4 regions of the Flavonifractor sp. An4 genome follow, and region 4 is predicted to be linked to each of the others. Evidence: predicted binding sites of a transcription regulator. Region 4 holds the regulator's gene; each other region holds the start of a gene.

Region 1 (4,336 bases), on a different contig from region 4:
GCCTGTGCCACCGATCTCTTTCGCGCATAATATGTTGTGGGATCATTTCCCAGAAGGAGGTAACACGAATGGGGGTTACAAATTCCAACAAGGTAATCAATACCGACCGCATTGCCTGCGATGGTTCGCTGCGTGTGAGTCTGACACTGTCTGCCGCGCCGGATATTATCACCAATCCAACCGATATCGTGCTGATTCTGGATCGCTCCGGCAGTATGGCAGGCATACCACTGACCAATATGAATCTGGGTGCAAAGACATTCATCGACATCATCGATGAAGCCACCGATAACACACAAGACGGTCAAATCGGTTCCGGCAGCCGGATCGGCATCGTCAGCTTCTCCAATACCGCTGTGGCAAACACGCAGCTTATCACCTCGGTGGACACACTGAAAAGCGCAGTGTACAGCCTGACCGCCGGAGGCACTACCAATCATGCAGACGCCTTCACCAAAGCGATTCAGCTCTTTGATCCCGCCTCCAGCAATGCGAAGGTTATCGTAAAACCTGTACTTTAACCGGAACATGCGGTATAATGGGAGCAAGAAAAAAGCAGCCGGAAAACGGCTGCAAGATGAAAGGATCGCGGTGAAAAGCAATCAGCGGCAGGGATTTTTTGCTTTGGCAGCTCAAAAAATCGGTGAAAGTCAAGGAAAACGCTTCAAAACTTCTTGATTTTTGTCCTGGCAAAGCAAAAACTTCTCAAAAGTTGTTAATTTCTCTTTATTTTTCGGTATTAAGCGGTAAAAACCGCTTGATATAGGGCAAAAAACTGAATATCCACATGTGGAAAGTTTTCACGGATGGAAAAGAAAGAAATGCCACAAAAATATCCACAATGGAGCGGCGGAGGCGCAAAAAGAGAGGGAACAGGTTTCCCCATTCCCTCTCAAAAAGTGCTTATTTATGCGGTTTCAATTAGCCGAAGTAACGCTTCAGCAGGCCCTCGAAAGCCTTGCCGTGGCGGGCCTCGTCGCGAGCCATCTCGTGAACGGTGTCGTGGATGGCGTCCAGGTTGTGCTGCTTGGCCAGCTTAGCCAGGTCAGTCTTGCCCTGGGTAGCGCCGTTCTCGGCGTCCACACGCATCTCCAGGTTCTTCTTGGTGGAGTCGGTCACGACCTCGCCCAGCAGCTCGGCAAACTTAGCGGCGTGCTCAGCCTCTTCGTAGGCAGCCTTCTCCCAGTACAGGCCGATCTCGGGATAGCCCTCGCGGTGAGCCACACGGGCCATAGCCAGGTACATACCAACCTCAGAGCACTCGCCCTGGAAGTTCTCACGCAGGCCCTGGATGATCTCCTCGGGAGCGCCCTTGGCCACGCCTACCACGTGCTCAGAAGCCCAGGTCTTATCGCCGCCCTGGAGCACGAACTTCTCCTTGGGAGCCTTGCAGATGGGGCAGAAATCAGGGGCGGAATCCCCTTCGTGAACATAACCGCAAACAGAGCAGACCCACTTTTTCATGTGATTTTCCTCCTAATTTGTCATTCATTTTATTTCATTTCGGGTTAGCCGGAAGTGCTAATCAGTAATGATTATCATTTCTGATATTAAGATAGCACAACTTAACTCTGCCGTCAAGTGTTTTTTTCAAATTCAAAAAACTTTTTTACTTCCTCTTACTTTCCATATTTCCGTCGATAACGGCGGTGCCCCAGGACCAGGATTAACACCCCTGCTGCTACCAGGATTCCGCCCAGTACGATCTGAGTAATGATAGGACCATACATAAAAGACATCACACGGTCCATACTACTATTATAAAGATCAAGATCCATTCTCTTATCCCCCTATGACAGGAATCCGGGTAACTTCATAAACTCACACAAGCCGCTCACCGCAGAAAGCTGCAGCACTCCCCGGATCAGTAAATACGCGCCCACCGCCAGCGGCAAAATCCCCAGCAGATACCATCTGGGTTCTCTCTTCTCAGGCGCAGCCTCTGTGGGCGGCCCCGGATTTGGCATCTCTCCCAGCAGCAGCTGGTCCGTGGTAATCCCAAACAGCCTGGCCAGTGCCACAATCTTATCCAGTTCCGGCTGGGCAGCATCGCCTTCCCACTTGCTCACCACCTGACGGGACACCCCCAGCAGTTCGGCCAGTTTTTCCTGAGACATACCTGCGCGCTTGCGGTAATTCAGAATCCGCTCTCCCAAGGTCATTCTTTCTCGCCATCCTTTCTTCCGGCCTTACCGGACAGGTTCAGCCTATCAAACCATCCGGTTTTTCGCCATAAAGTTTGGCTTGAACTTCCGCAACCGCTGGTTGCCAAAGGGCTTTTCAAGCGAAATCATCATACCATAGCCGGCAGAACAGATTCAAGGGCTCCTTGGTAAAGATCCCGTATGTCAAAAAAACGGGCGCGCTGCAATATGCAGCGCGCCCATTTTTAATACTTGCTTACTCGATGGCAATGGTGTGGTTCACAGGCAGCTGCTGAACCATCTTGGGCAGGGTAATCTTCAGAATGCCATCCTCAAACTTAGCGGAGACATCCTTGGCTTCCACATGATCGCCCACATAGAAGCTGCGGCTGCACTGGCCCGCATAGCGCTCCCGGCGCAGATAACGGCCGTTCTTTTCCTCCTCATCCTTGTCCAGGCCCTTGGCAGCGCTGATTGTCAGACAGCCATCCTTCAGTTCCAGCTGGACCTCATCCTTCTTAAAGCCGGGCAGATCCACATCCAACTCATAGGTATTCTCAGTCTCCCGCACATCGGTCTTCATCAGATTCTTACCGTGCTTACCATAGAGCGGGTTGTGATCGGAAAAAACCGACATCCGGTCAAAGGGGTCCTGGAAAAACTCATCAAACAAATTCTCACCAAAAATGCTAGGTAACATAAGTCATACCTCCATTCGTCTTCTGCGGCTCGTAGCTGGGGAGTGGGACCTCTCGGTGGCGAGCTTTTGTTACCTGCTTTGTTTTCTTGTAACCGTACCTCGGTCCGATTCCCTTTCGGTCCTCTTTCCTAAGCACAGCCTTATTATAACACCAGAATTAGCACTGTCAATAGGAGAGTGCTAATGTTCACACAATCAATCAATATTGTTCACAATTTATGAGATTTTTTCCATAAAAAAAGCCGGAACCCGTTGCGGTGCAACGGGTTCCGGCTTTTTAAAAAATCAGCTGTCGGCAATCGCCTGGGCTGCGGCACGAATCACAGCCACACAGGCGTCGATACCGATGCGGCTGTTGACGCACAAATCGTATTCCCGACTCTGTCCCCAGCGGCCGGTGGCAAAATAGTTATAATAGGAGGCCCTGGCTTTATCCTGCCGGATCACATAGCTCTCCAGATTGTTCTCCTGTACACCGTACTCCTCCCGGACGCGGCGGATTCGCTGATCCAGAGGCGCATTGACAAACACCTTCAGGCAGCGGGGCTGATCCCGGAGAATATAGTCGGCACAGCGGCCTACAATGACGCAGGACTCTCTGGCAGCAGCCTCCTTAATGACCTTGGCCTGAGCGATAAACACCTGGTCGGGTACCGACGGCGTCTGTACGCTGGTATAGAGGTCATAGAGAAAACTGTTGGTGGGGCGCTGATGCTCGGCGTTGCGGATAAAGTGCTCGGAAAAGCCGGTCTTTTTGGCCACATCGGAGATCAGCTGCTTGTCGTAGAACGTGATGCCCATCTCCTCGGACAACTGTTTGGCAATGAGCCGTCCGCCGGAGCCATATTCACGGCCGATGGTGATGACGATATGCTTCATAAGGACACCTCCTATCCTGATTTTAGTATAATGCTTTTTCCACCTTCCGTCAAAGAGTTTTTCATACCTTATATTTATTATCCTATGTTAACACGCAAAATTTATTACGGCTTTCGATTGACTTTCTTTCGAACTTGAGTATAATAGTTGCCATTTGGACCCTGCGCCCAGATGATCTTTTCCCGCCTCAATGGGAACAGAAAAAGAGAGTACAAAGAGAAAGGAGTGTCCATATGTTTATCCTGGGTATCATTCTGATCATCGCCGGTATCGGCTGCGCCGGTTACGGTTTTATGCAGAACAACAGCCTGGAGGCCCAGTTCACCAGCATCATGAGCAGCGGTACCGCTAACCCCGGCACCATGTTCATCGTCATCGGCGTGATCCTGCTGGTGGTCGGCAAAAAGAAGAACTAAGGTATTACATATGCCACGGGCGGTCGCCAATGCGACCGCCCGTTCCTCTTTGCAACCTGGCAGTCAAACTGGTGCACTTCCTACCGGTCGGATCGGGTGTTTTTCGTCAAATATGCAATTCTTCTTTTTTCTCTTGCATTTCATGGCGCTATGAATTATAATAACTTCAACACAGCAAAGTGTTCCTCTGAACAGCT
Region 2 (4,336 bases), on a different contig from region 4:
GCGCAATTCCACCCAGTTGTCAAGCCCATAGCGGGCAATCTTCCTGGCGTCTGCCTTGTCTGTTTTCACTTTTCGCAGGGTGTTGTTTCCGTAGTCTTTAATGAGCTTAGGATTGACCGCGCTAACAAAGATGCCCTCCTCATGGAGAAAGCGGGCCACCGGCTCATAGTAGCGCCCGGTGTGCTCCATGACTACCCGCGTCTCACCGTCCAGGCTTTTCAAGTAGTCTGCCAGCTCCTTGAGTTCACTGCCGGTGTGACCAACAGAAAACGGCTTTGCCACCACTTCCCCAAAGGGACGGAGAACAGACACCGTGCTCTTTCCCTTGGAAACATCGATCCCTGCCACATTGTTCATGTACAACGCTCCTCGTCATGGATTTGTCTTTGGCGACCAGCCATTTCATCATTGCCGATCCAATCTATTTGATGACACGGGCGCACCAATGTGGCCAACAACCTGCATAAATCGAACGCTGCGAATGAGAGGCTGGCTGACGGACTTTTCTGCGGACGCTTTGGTCCTTGGAGGTGAGCATCAGGCCAAGACGCTCTCATTCTAACAGCTTTGGCAACGATGCGGAAAAAAACACGGCTGGCTGCCGTGCCTTGAACCGTAAATATATTGTAATAGGAGGTTACTGTTATGAAACACACGGTATTGCCTGCCCTGCTGCTGGCCCTTGCCCTGTGCGGCTGCGCGGCACAGACACCGCCCCCTGCATCCCCCTCTCCGGCGGCGGAGCCGCGCCCCCTGACCCAGGAGGAGATTGACCGGGTCAACGAGGCCTTCTCACCCCTGGTGGAGCAAGACGGCGTGACCTACGTTGCCCCGGTGAGCTGCTTCTTTACCTGTTATTATGACGATGTGAAAAATCTGGACTTTGCTGACTTTTTGTACTACTTCCCCGGCGACGGCACATTGAGCGCCGAAGATGAGGCGGAGTCCGATGCCCTGAAAGCCCTGCCCGGCTACCCCTGGGGGAATTCGCCGGGTTCCGTGCCCACCCACCGCATCCTCCGCGCTTCGGTGGACCAGGCCCTGGAGCGCTACGCCGGCATCACCTCCGCCGATCTGGACACCTCCGGCGTGCCCTATCTGGAGGAATACGACGCCTGGTATACCTTCACCAGCGATTTTGGCCCCGGCTGTTTCGTGTGCGCCGGAGGCCAGGTGGACGAGGCTGCCGGAACCGCTCTGCTGTGGACTGACGAGGGGGAGGACGGCTCCCGTATTGAACTGGCCCTGGGAAAGGACGGGGAGAACTGGCACATCCGGTCCCACCGGAATACTGCCTCCGACAAGCTGCTGGAGCTGCTGGCCGGGCTGGAGGGGGAGAATATCGGCTCTGTGAGCTGGTATGGACCCAACGATCCCCTGGAGGCGGAGCAGCTGGCCGACCTTATCCGGGCCGCGGCGGCCCACCCGGTGGACCATCCTGATCTCACCCTCAATGGCTCGGACACCGACATCATATGGACCCTGGATTGCTACCTGGCCCCAAAGGATCAGGGAGCCTACTCCGAGGATGATGCGCTCCATCTCCAGGTGGGGCTGGAGGAAAACGTGGTGGAGATCTTCGGCGGGAGCAATTTGCCCCGGAGCAAGGTCCACCTGGAGGATGAGTCCCTCTACCAGCTCATTCGCACCAGCTGTGATACCCCGGACGACATCGACCAGGAGGCCTACGCCGCCTGCCGGGAACTGACCGACGCCTACTACGATGCCCGACTGGCGCAGGTGGGCGGCGAAGGCGGCTTCGTGAGCTGGGAGCTGACCTGCTTCCGGGAGGAGGACCAGGCTTCTGCTCTGGATGCCAAGGCCTACACCATCGGTGCGGCCTTCCGCACCGATCCGCCCGAGCGGGCTCCCCAACTGCTGGCCGGGGGCGCCTATGTGGACAGCCAGTTGCGGGTCCACGGCCTGGACTGGCAGGCCACCTATCTGGTGACCATCGGCGGCCAGCCCACCGGAGTGCTCCGGCTGGGAGAGCCGACGGACGACGGCCCCCTGAGCCACTTTGACAGCGTGGAGGCTCTCCGGGCCGCCCTGTGGACGCCGGGAGAGGAATTGTAAACATTTCTTGAACCCCCTTGCAATTTTTCATACGAAGGATTATGATAGCGTTAGCACTCTGGATAATTGAGTGCTAACGCTATGTTTTTAAAAACACTTTCATATACAGGAGGCATTCATCGTGGAAAAGAAAGAATTTCAGGCGGAATCCAAGCGACTGCTGGACCTGATGATCAACTCCATCTATACCCACAAGGAGATCTTCCTGCGGGAGATCATCTCCAACGCCAGCGACGCCATGGACAAGCTGGCCTATAAGGCCCTCACCGACGACAAGGTGGGCCTGGACCGGTCAGAGCTGAAGATTACCCTCACCCCCGACCAGATCGCCCGTACCCTCACCATCAGCGACAACGGCATCGGTATGACCAAGGAGGAGCTGGAGCAGAACCTGGGCACCATCGCCCGCAGCGGCTCCCTCCAGTTTAAGCAGGAGATGGCCAAGCAGGAGAAGGCCGAGGGGGATACCACCGACATCATCGGTCAGTTCGGCGTGGGCTTCTATTCCGCCTTCATGGTGGCCGACCATGTTACCGTTACCAGCAAGGCCTACGGCGCCGGCCAGGCCTGGAAGTGGGAGTCTGACGGTACCGACGGCTACACCATCGAGCCCTGCGAGAAGGACAAGGTGGGTACCGACATCGTGCTCCACATCAAGGCCAACACCGACGACGACCACTACGACGAGTATCTGGAGCAGTACCGCATCGCCGATCTGGTGAAGAAGTACTCCGACTATATCCACTACCCCATCGTCATGCTCATGCACAAGTCCCGCCAGAAGCCTCGCCCGGAGGACGCCGGCGACGACTACAAGCCCGAGTGGGAGGACTATGATGAGTGGGAGACCCTCAACTCCATGGTGCCCTTGTGGCAGCGGCCCAAGAGCGAGGTCAAGCCCGAGGAATACAACCAGTTCTACAAGGAGAAGTACGGCGACTGGGAGGACCCCCTGAGCGTGATCCACGTCTCCGCCGAGGGTACCGTGGAGTACAAGGCTATGCTCTACATCCCCTCTCACGCCCCCTATGACTTCTACACCCGGGAATATGAGAAGGGCCTGCAGCTCTACTCCTCCGGCGTGCTCATCATGGACAAGTGCGCCGACCTGCTGCCCGAGCACTTCCGCTTCGTCAAGGGCGTGGTGGACTCCCAGGACTTCTCCCTGAACATTTCCCGCGAGATGCTCCAGCACACCCGCCAGCTGAAGGTCATTGCCAACAACCTGGAGAAGAAGATCAAGGCCGAGCTGCTCCGCCTCCAGAAGGAGGACCGGGAGAAGTACGAGACCTTCTGGAAGGCCTTCGGTCCCCAGATCAAGATGGGTGTGGTGGCCGACTACGGCGTCCACAAGGACCTGCTCAGCGACCTGCTGCTGTTCTGGTCCTCCAGGGAGGGCAAGCTGACCACCCTGGCCGAGTACAAGGAGCGGATGCCCGAGGACCAGCAGTACGTCTACTTTGCCTGCGGCGAGGATACCGCCAAGCTGGACAAGCTGCCCCAGGCCGAGCGCATCCGGGACAAGGGCTACGAGATCCTCTACCTCACCGCCGAGGCCGACCAGTTCGTGATCAACGTGCTGGGCGCGGTGGACGGCAAGGCCTTCAAGTCGGTGGACGACGACGACGCCCTGCCTGAGACCGACGAGGAGAAGGCCGCCCTGGAGCAGAAGGCGGAGGAGAACAAGCCGGTGCTGGACTTCCTGAAGGAGACCCTGGGGGGCGACATCCACGAAGCCCGCCTGTCCAAGATCCTGAAGAGCGGCGCCGTGTGCCTCACCACCGACGGCCCCATCACTCTGGAGATGGAGAAGTACTTCCAGCGGATGGACCCGGACAACGCCGACAACATGAAGGCCCAGCGGGTGCTGGAGCTCAACCCCGATTCGGACGCCTTTGCTGCCCTGAAGCGGGCGGTGGCCGAGGACAAGGACCTGGCCGCCAAGTACGCCCAGCTGCTGTATGCCCAGGCCCAGCTCATCGCCGGTCTGCCTCTGGCCGACCCCGCGGGCTACACCGAGCTGGTGTGCTCCCTGATGAAGTAATGAATCACAAAAGGCCCCGCTGCCGTTGGCAGCGGGGCCTTTTTGCATGGAATTGTAAACTTAGGGAGTAACTACGATCAGAATGCCGGGAATACCGCCGGCAACGCTGGCGCCCATCATAACAAAGTAGGTGCCGTTGGTGTAAATCAGGGTGGTGCCGCCGTCGTCATTGACGAAGCTGTCCATGTACCGGAAGCCGCTGGCCACCAGGGCGGC
Region 3 (4,336 bases), on a different contig from region 4:
CGCTGTTCGACGATTTCGTCAAGGTTCTGCGCCAGCCCGACATCACCCTGCTGGCCGAGATCTACGCCGCACGGGAAACCAATGAGGTCGGCATCTCCTCTCAGGATCTGGCCGGCCAGGTTCCCGGCAGCATTTACTGCCCCACCCTGGAGGATGTAACTGCCAAGCTGAAGGAGTTGGCCCAACCCGGTGATCTGATCCTTACCGTAGGTGCCGGCAACATCTATACCGCCGGCGAGGCCCTTCTCCAAAAATGAGCCATTCTTTCTCTCGCTAAAGCAAAAGAGAAAATTATACCACAAATTTCCGCTGTTGACAAGACTGTTAAAGAGACGTACAATGGTCTTAGTGTCCTGTCCCTTTTGTTCTCTTTTCACAAATATGAATAAGGAGTGGAATCGACATGGAAGAGAAAAAGTACACCTCGATGATCCGTCTGCGGATGTCTGCGAAGGACGCCCACTACGGCGGAAACCTGGTGGATGGCGCCCATATGGTGCATCTGTTCGGCGACGTGGCTACCGAGCTGCTGATCCAGTGTGACGGCGACGAGGGCCTGTTCTGCGCTTACAACAACATTGAGTTCAAGGCGCCTGTGTATGCCGGCGACTTCATCGAGGCCTATGGTGAGATCACTCACATCGGCAACACCTCCCGCAAGATGAAGTTTGAGGCCCGCAAGGTGGCTGTCCCCCGCCCCGACATCAGCGATTCTGCTGCTGATTTCCTGGAGGAGCCCATTGTGGTGGCCATTGCTGAGGGCACCTGCGTGACCCCCAAGAAGTGCCAGCGCAAGGAGCATTGATTCCTGCTTACATGAAAAAAGTCCGCCGCGAAGCATTCTTCGCGGCGGACTTTTTTATTGCGAGGCAGGCGTTCCGCTGCGCTCGGCCAGAATACGGGGGAAGAAACGAAGGAACAGAATGGTGGTGACGGTAGCCGCCACGACATCGGCAATGGGCTCAGACAGGAATGTAGCCTCCGCCGACACCAGAGCGGGCAGCAGCAGCAAGCAGGCCAGAAAAACCGTCTTACGGAACAGAGAACAGAACAACGCCAGCCGCACATGACCCAGGGCGGTGGTCTCATCTACCAGAGGGTACTGGACGGCCAGAGGCAGGATCATAGCGGTAAACACCTTGATATAGCCCACTGAGCGGTCAATCAGTTCCGGATTCTGAGTAAAGAGCCGGACAAACACCGGAGACAGGGTGTAGGTCACCACAGTCATCAGGGCGCAGAAGGTCAGGCACAATCCCACAATGGATTTCATGGCCCGCTTAATCCGGGCGACGTTGCCCGCCCCGTAGTTAAAGCTGATCACCGGCTGAGTACCCAAGGTCAGGCCACCCATGGGCATGGTGATGAGAAGCAGATAGCTCTGCACAATGGTGGCGCAGACCACCAGCTTGTCGCCCAACTCTGGGCCGCCGTAGTGCTGGAGCACTGTGTTGAGGACGATGAGCAGCACGCTGTCGGTGGCAATGATCAGGAAGGGGGACAAGCCAAATGTGACGATCCGCATCATGATCTTCCGGTCAAAGCCGCCCCATCGCAGGGGCACCGGCATCTTTTTCCGCAGCAGAGAGCAGAGCACGAAGGCGCAGGATGCCATCTGGGAGATGACCGTAGCCAGAGCCGCACCCGCCACATCCAACTTTAAAACAAAGATAAAAATGGGGTCCAGCACAATATTGAGCACCGCCCCCAGCATCACTGTGGCCATACCCAGGCCAGAATAGCCTTGGGCGATCAAAAAGCTGTTCATGCCGGTGGCCATCAGGGCAAAGAAGGTGCCGGCGGTGTAGATGGTCAAATAAGTATCCGCATAGCCAAAGGTGGCCGGACTGGCGCCAAACCACTGGAGCAGCTGCCCCTTAAGCAGCAGGAACAGCCCTGTCAACCCCACCGCCAGTACCAACAGCATGAAGAAGCTGTTGGACAGCACCCGGCTGGCCTCCTTCCGGTTCCCCTCCCCCATCCGCATGGCCAGGATAGGCGAGCCGCCCAATCCAACCAGGGATGCAAAGGAACCGAGCAGGGTGACGATAGGTCCGCACACACCCACTCCTGCCAGGGCCAGATCCCCGATCTGCGGAATATTTCCGATGTAAATGCGGTCTACGATGCTATAGAGTACGCTGACCAGCTGAGCCAGCATGGTCGGAATGGCCAGCTTACATACCAGGCGAAAAACTGGATCATGCCCCAAATCGTTGGTCCGTTTCATCTCGCTCCTCCTTCAGGCAGTCCACGGCATTATACCTCTTTTTTCTGCGCTCGTAAAGGGGCTATCCTGTCAAATCACTCCACCCGCCGAAGGTTTTAGCACTCTCTTCATATGAGTGCTAAAAATTCACACTCCGTTCATGATTTTTGTTTTGCAGGGGACTATACTGAGGACAAACAAAAAGCTGCCCCTTGAAAGGAGTGTTTTTTATGAATGCACAGAAATATACCCAGAAGTCTCTGGAGGCCGTCCAGACCGCCCAGAGTCTGGCCACGGAATATGGTAACCAGCAGATCGAGCAGCCTCACCTGCTGCTGGCACTGCTCAGCGACGAGTCCGGCCTGATTCCCCAGCTGTTGGGGAACATGGGTCTCACCGTTCCCTCTTTCACCGCCGCCACCAAGGCGGAGGTGGAAAAACTGCCTCGTGTCTCCGGCTCCGGCCGTGAGCAGGGCAAGATCTATGTGGCTCAGGATGTGGACAAGTGCCTGAATACCGCCGAGTCCATTGCCTCCTCCATGAAGGACGAATATGTCTCGGTGGAGCACCTGCTGCTGGCCCTGATCGACACCGCCAACCGGGAGCTGAAGGAACTCTTCCGTACCTATAACGTCACCAAGGAAGGGGTGCTCCAGGCTCTGACCGCCGTCCGCGGCAATCAGCGGGTCACCTCCGACAACCCGGAGGACACCTACAACGCCCTGAAGAAGTATGGCTCCGACTTGGTGGAGCGGGCCCGGCAAAATAAGCTGGACCCGGTAATCGGCCGTGATGATGAGATCCGCAACGTGATCCGTATTCTGAGCCGCAAGAGCAAAAACAACCCCGTCCTCATCGGTGAACCCGGCGTAGGCAAAACCGCCATCGCCGAGGGCCTGGCCCAGCGTATCGTCAAGGGCGACGTGCCCGGCTCACTGAAGGACAAGACCATCTTCGCTCTGGATATGGGTTCCCTCATTGCGGGTGCCAAGTACCGGGGCGAGTTTGAGGAGCGGCTGAAGGCCGTCCTCAACGAGGTGAAGAAGTCCGAGGGTCGTATCATCCTCTTCATCGATGAGCTGCACACCATTGTGGGCGCCGGCAAGACCGAGGGCGCCATGGACGCCGGCAATCTGCTGAAGCCCATGCTGGCCCGTGGCGAGCTCCATTGCATTGGCGCCACCACCCTCAACGAGTACCGCCAGTATATCGAGAAGGACGCCGCCCTGGAGCGGCGGTTCCAACCCGTTATGGTCAACGAGCCCACAGTGGAGGACACCATTGCCATCCTCCGTGGCCTGAAGGAGCGCTATGAGGTGTTCCACGGCGTGAAGATCCAGGACGGCGCCATCATCGCCGCCGCTACCCTGTCCGACCGCTATATCACCGACCGTTTCCTGCCCGATAAGGCCATCGACCTGATCGACGAGGCCTGCGCCATGATCCGCACCGAGATCGACTCCATGCCCACCGAGCTGGACATCATCCAGCGTAAGATCATCCAGCACGAGATCGAGGAGGCCGCCCTGAAGAAGGAAGACGACGCCCTGTCCCGTGAGCACCTGGCCGAGATCCAGAAGGAGCTGGCCGAGATGCGGGATAAGTTCAACGCCAAGAAGGCCCAGTGGGAGAACGAGAAGAATGCCATCGGCAAGGTTCAGAAGCTGCGTGAGGACCTGGAGGCTGCCAACGCCGAGCTGGAGAAGGCTCAGCGGCAGTACGACCTGAACAAGGCCGCCGAGCTGCAGTACGGCCGCATCCCCGAGCTGCGCAAGCAGCTGGAGGCGGAGGAGGCCATCGCCAACGAAGGCAAAGCCCGTTCCCTGCTGCGGGATAAGGTCACCGAGGAGGAGATTGCCCGCATCATTGAGCGCTGGACCGGTATTCCCGTGGCCAAGCTGATGGAAGGTGAGCGCGAGAAGCTGCTCCACCTGGAAGATATCCTCCACCAGCGTGTGGTGGGCCAGGACGAGGCCGTTCGTCTGGTGTCCGAGGCCATTCTGCGCAGCCGGGCCGGTATCGCCGACCCCAACCGGCCCATCGGCTCCTTCCTGTTCCTGGGCCCCACCGGCGTGGGCAAGACCGAGCTGGCCAAGACCCTGGCCGAGGCCTTGTTTGACTCCGAGA
Region 4 (4,336 bases):
GGTCTGGTTGTCGGCGGCGGTGGTGAACACCTGGCTCTTCTTGGCGGGAATGGTGGTGTTGCGCTCGATGAGCTTGGTCATAACGCCGCCCATGGTCTCAATGCCCAGGGACAGAGGAGTCACGTCCAGCAGCAGCAGGCCCTTCACGTCGCCCACCAGAACGCCGCCCTGGAGAGCAGCGCCGATGGCCACGCACTCGTCGGGGTTGATGCCCTTGAAGCCTTCCTTACCGGTCAGCTTCTTCACCATGTCCTGCACGGCGGGGATACGGCTGGAGCCGCCCACCAGCAGTACCTTGGACAGGTCGCCGGAGCCCAGGCCGGCGTCGCTCATGGCCTGACGGACGGGGCCGGCGGTGGCCTCCACCAGGGAAGCGGTCAGCTGATCGAACTTGGCACGGGTCAGGGTCAGATCCAGGTGCTTGGGGCCGGTGGCGTCGGCGGTGATATAGGGCAGGTTGATGTTGGTAGAGGTCACGCCGGACAGCTCGATCTTGGCCTTCTCGGCGGCCTCCTTCAGGCGCTGCATGGCGACCTTGTCGCCGGTCAGGTCGATGCCGGTGTCCTTCTTGAACTCGGCGGCCATCCAGTCCATGACGGCCTTGTCGAAGTCGTCGCCGCCCAGACGGTTGTTACCGGCGGTGGCCAGCACCTCGATGACGCCGTCGCCAACCTCCAGCACGGACACGTCGAAGGTACCGCCGCCCAGGTCGTACACCATGATCTTCTGGTCGGTCTCCTTATCCACGCCGTAGGCCAGAGCGGCGGCAGTGGGCTCGTTGATGATACGCTTCACGTCCAGACCGGCGATGCGGCCGGCGTCCTTGGTGGCCTGACGCTGAGCGTCGGTGAAGTAAGCGGGAACAGTGATGACAGCCTCGGTGACAGGCTGGCCCAGATAAGCCTCGGCGTCCGCCTTCAGCTTCTGCAGGATCATAGCGGAGATCTCCTGGGGGGTGTAGGCCTTGCCGTCCACGTTCACCTTGTAGTTGGAGCCCATCTCACGCTTGATGGAAGCGATGGTGCGGTCGGGGTTGGTGATAGCCTGGCGCTTGGCCACCTGGCCCACCATGCGCTCGCCGTCCTTGGAGAAGGCCACGACAGAGGGGGTGGTGCGGTTGCCTTCCGCGTTGGCGATAACGACGGCCTCGCCGCCTTCCATAACAGCAACACAAGAGTTGGTCGTACCGAGGTCGATACCGATGATCTTAGACATAATCAATTCCTCCAATATATCGTAAATTGTTTTTTAACATGAATTAGTTGGCCACCTTGACCATGGAGAACCGGATCACCTTTTCTTCGGTGCGGAAACCGGCCTGGAACACCTCTACGATGGTGTTCTCTCCGGCGTTCTCGTCCTCCACGTGCATGACGGCGTTGTGCAGGTTGGGGTCGAAGGTCTCGCCCAGGGCGGGGATCTCCTGAATGCCCAGCTTGGAGAGGACCTCCTTCAGCTGGGTCATGGTCATTTCCACGCCCTTCTTATAGGCCTCGTCGGCGGTGTCCTGCTTGAGGGCCCGCTCCAGGTTATCGTACACCGGCAGGAAGGCGGCGGCGGTCTCCGCCTTGGAATCGGCCCAGGCCGACTCCTTTTCCTTCTGGCTGCGGCGGCGGTAGTTGTCGTACTCGGCGGCCAGGCGGAGGAATTTGTCCTCCTGGTCGGTGAGGTTCTGCTTCAGAGCCTCCAGCTCCTCCAGCAGGGGATTGGGGGCATCCTCCGCGGCCTCGGGGGCGGCGGTCTGCGCGGTCTGCTCCTCGGGGATGACCTCTTCGGGCTGTTTCTCTTTCTTACTCATGGGATGCATTCATCTCCTATTTATGATCGTCGCTGCCGCCCGGCAGCTCGCCCTGCCCGAACAGCCGGGACAGTCCCTCGGCCAGATAGGAAAGGCGGGCGGTAATTTTGGCATAATCCATACGGGTAGGTCCCACCACACCGATAACGCCACGCATTCCGTCGCCGATATCGTAGCTGGCCACCACCACGCTGGTATCCTTCAATGCGTCGGCCACATTTTCCGGGCCGATGAGGATCTTCATGGCGGCGTCCTTGGGAACGGGGAAGCGGGCGGGATCGGCGTCCTCGGAGAGGTAGCTCAGCAGCGGCTGGGCCCGCTCCAAAGAGCGGTACTCAGGCAGCTCCAGCAGATGGGCGATGCCCGAGGTGTGGACGGTGCGCTGCTCCAGGCTTTCCAGCACCTCCATCGCGAAGGAGACCACCAAGGAGATGAGCCCGTAGGCCTCTCCGGCGGCGTGCTGGGCCACCCGCATCAGCTCCGGCGTGATCTCATCCAGAGGCAGGCCGGTAAAGGTGGCGTTGAGCAGGGTGTTGAGCATCTGCAGCTGAGCCTCCGTCAAATCGGAGGGCAGCCGGATCAGCCGGTTGCGCACCACATTGGTGTCGGTCATTACCACGATGATAAAGGCGTTGTGCTCCACCATCAGAAGGTCAAACCGGCGGATCGTCACCCGGCTCATGCCGGAGGACAGAGCAAAGGCGGGGTAGTTGGTCAACTGAGACACCACCCGGCCGGCCTGGTCCAGCACCCGGTCCAGCTCCTGCATCTTCATCCGCAGGGCCTGGTTGATGCGCTCGGTCTCCTGAAGGGAGAGCTTGTGCTCCTCCATCAGTTCGTTGACGTAGAACCGATACCCCTTGGGAGAGGGGATGCGTCCGGCGGAGGTATGGGGCTTTTCCAGCAGTCCCAGAGATTCCAGATCCGCCATCTCGTTTCGGATGGTGGCGGAAGAGATCTCCATGCCGATGGAAGAGGCAATGGCCTTGGAACCCACCGGCTCCGCCGACTGGATGTAACTTTCGATGATGGCGCGCAGGATTCGTTTTTTGCGTTCGGTTAAATCCATAGCGGCCACCTCACTTTTGATTTAGCACTCATACTACCTGAGTGCTAAAGATAATGTAGCACCGTCCGGGAAAAAAGTCAATAGGCAGGGTTGTAAATTAAATGTGAACGAAGAAAAGATAGCAGACAGACCTTCAGAATGCAAATCAGAGCGGTTGACGCGGGAGCCGTTCAATGGTATTCTATCCAATAAGGAACAATACTTGCAAACAGGAGGGGTGTCTCTGTGGACGGAACGGTGCCCGTGGAGATCATTGACTACGAGGAGCGCTACAAACAGGATCTGGAGGACATCTCTCTGCCCTGGCTGCTGGAGTATGACCTGCTGGAGCCGGTAGACCTGGAGATGCTGGCCGATCCGCACCGCTTTATCGCCGGGGGCGGCCGTGTGCTGCTGGCCCGCTGCGGCCGGGAGATTGTGGGCATGGTCATGCTGGAGCTTCAGGGCGACGGTGTGTGCGAGGCACTGAAGTTCGGCGTCAAAGAGGAGTACCGGGAGCGGGGCATTGGCACCGCCCTGATGGAGGCGGTGATCCAGGCCGCCCGGGACGCGGGACAAAAGACCATCGTGATCACCTCCAACCACAAGCTGAAGGCTGCCCTGCGGATCTATGAGAAGCTGGGATTTGAATACGTCACGTATTCTGACAAGTGGTTTCAACTGTCCGATATTAGAATGGAACGGGAATTATAAGAAAAGGACGCGCCGCAGGCGCGTCCTTTTTGATTCAGTCGGCAAATTCATACACCGCTCCGGCGGTGAGGTGGTGAAGCCTGTCGCCCAGTTCCTCCTCCAGCAGGGCGTAGGCGGGATCTCCGGTGCAGTGGCCGGTATAGATGTCCTGTACCTTTAAATCATCCCGCAGGGCGGCGGCGATGGATCGTACCTTCTCCGGGGTAGGGCCCAGGGTGGTCACGCCCTCCTTGCCCATCAGATGAAAGCCGCCCAATACCGCACGGATCGGGGTGCCGGGGAACTGTTCGGAGAGCTGGGTGAGAATCTTCACCACTCCGGCGTGGCAACAGGAGTTGAGGACCACCAGACCTTCGGAGGTCTCAGCCACCAGGGACTGCTCATGCTTCACCCGGTCGGGGATCAGGTGGAGGCCCTCCGCCAGATCCCGGGGTCCCTCCGCCAGGTCAAAGCGCTTCTCGTGCCGGCAGAACATCCCCATGTTGACGCCAATGTACTCCTTCTCCGCCCAGATCTCCGGGTCGGTGATCCGGGGCCGGGCGTAGACGGCGGCGGAGGGATTGACGGCGAAGAAGGCGTTGAAGCCGTCGGCGTGGTCATAGTGCCCGTGGGACAGAGCGGCCTTGTCCACCTTTGAAAGGTCTACCCCCAGCCTGGCGGCGTTGTACACCACCGCGCCGCACTCTCCGGCATCCAGCAGGTAGCGGCCGCCCCGGTATTCCACATAAAAGGACAGGCCATGCTCGGGAATCAGTCCATCCTGGGCGGAGTTTTCC

Evidence for each region. Region 4 encodes HrcA, which represses chaperone genes, less so after heat shock. Its sites were predicted from a motif close to TGTTAGCACTCNNNNNNNNNGAGTGCTAACA; they were not measured.
Region 1: a site for HrcA is predicted at 3,000-3,030, ahead of B5F94_RS09170 (Hsp20/alpha crystallin family protein). Genes of this name have one in related genera too.
Region 2: a site for HrcA is predicted at 2,125-2,155, ahead of htpG (molecular chaperone HtpG). Genes of this name have one in related genera too.
Region 3: a site for HrcA is predicted at 2,324-2,354, ahead of clpB (ATP-dependent chaperone ClpB). Genes of this name have one in related genera too.

The regions. Positions count from the first base shown of each region.
Region 1 is NZ_NFIL01000018.1:14,026-18,361, forward strand. It holds gene B5F94_RS09155 (vWA domain-containing protein) at 69-521, shown strand; gene B5F94_RS09160 (NADH peroxidase) at 922-1,464, opposite strand; gene B5F94_RS09165 (helix-turn-helix domain-containing protein) at 1,791-2,162, opposite strand; gene B5F94_RS09170 (Hsp20/alpha crystallin family protein) at 2,401-2,844, opposite strand; gene B5F94_RS09175 (AAA family ATPase) at 3,130-3,723, opposite strand; gene B5F94_RS09180 (DUF3185 family protein) at 3,957-4,139, shown strand.
Region 2 is NZ_NFIL01000057.1:988-5,323, forward strand. It holds gene B5F94_RS14815 (IS110 family transposase) at 1-357, opposite strand, end outside; gene B5F94_RS14820 (hypothetical protein) at 646-2,076, shown strand; gene htpG (molecular chaperone HtpG) at 2,198-4,120, shown strand; gene B5F94_RS14830 (Ig-like domain-containing protein) at 4,181-4,336, opposite strand, start outside.
Region 3 is NZ_NFIL01000004.1:67,761-72,096, reverse strand. It holds gene murC (UDP-N-acetylmuramate--L-alanine ligase) at 1-257, shown strand, start outside; gene B5F94_RS03265 (hotdog fold domain-containing protein) at 404-805, shown strand; gene B5F94_RS03260 (MATE family efflux transporter) at 860-2,230, opposite strand; gene clpB (ATP-dependent chaperone ClpB) at 2,440-4,336, shown strand, end outside.
Region 4 is NZ_NFIL01000008.1:69,265-73,600, forward strand. It holds gene dnaK (molecular chaperone DnaK) at 1-1,215, opposite strand, end outside; gene grpE (nucleotide exchange factor GrpE) at 1,259-1,798, opposite strand; gene hrcA (heat-inducible transcriptional repressor HrcA) at 1,815-2,867, opposite strand; gene B5F94_RS05510 (GNAT family N-acetyltransferase) at 3,093-3,560, shown strand; gene B5F94_RS05515 (MBL fold metallo-hydrolase) at 3,595-4,336, opposite strand, start outside.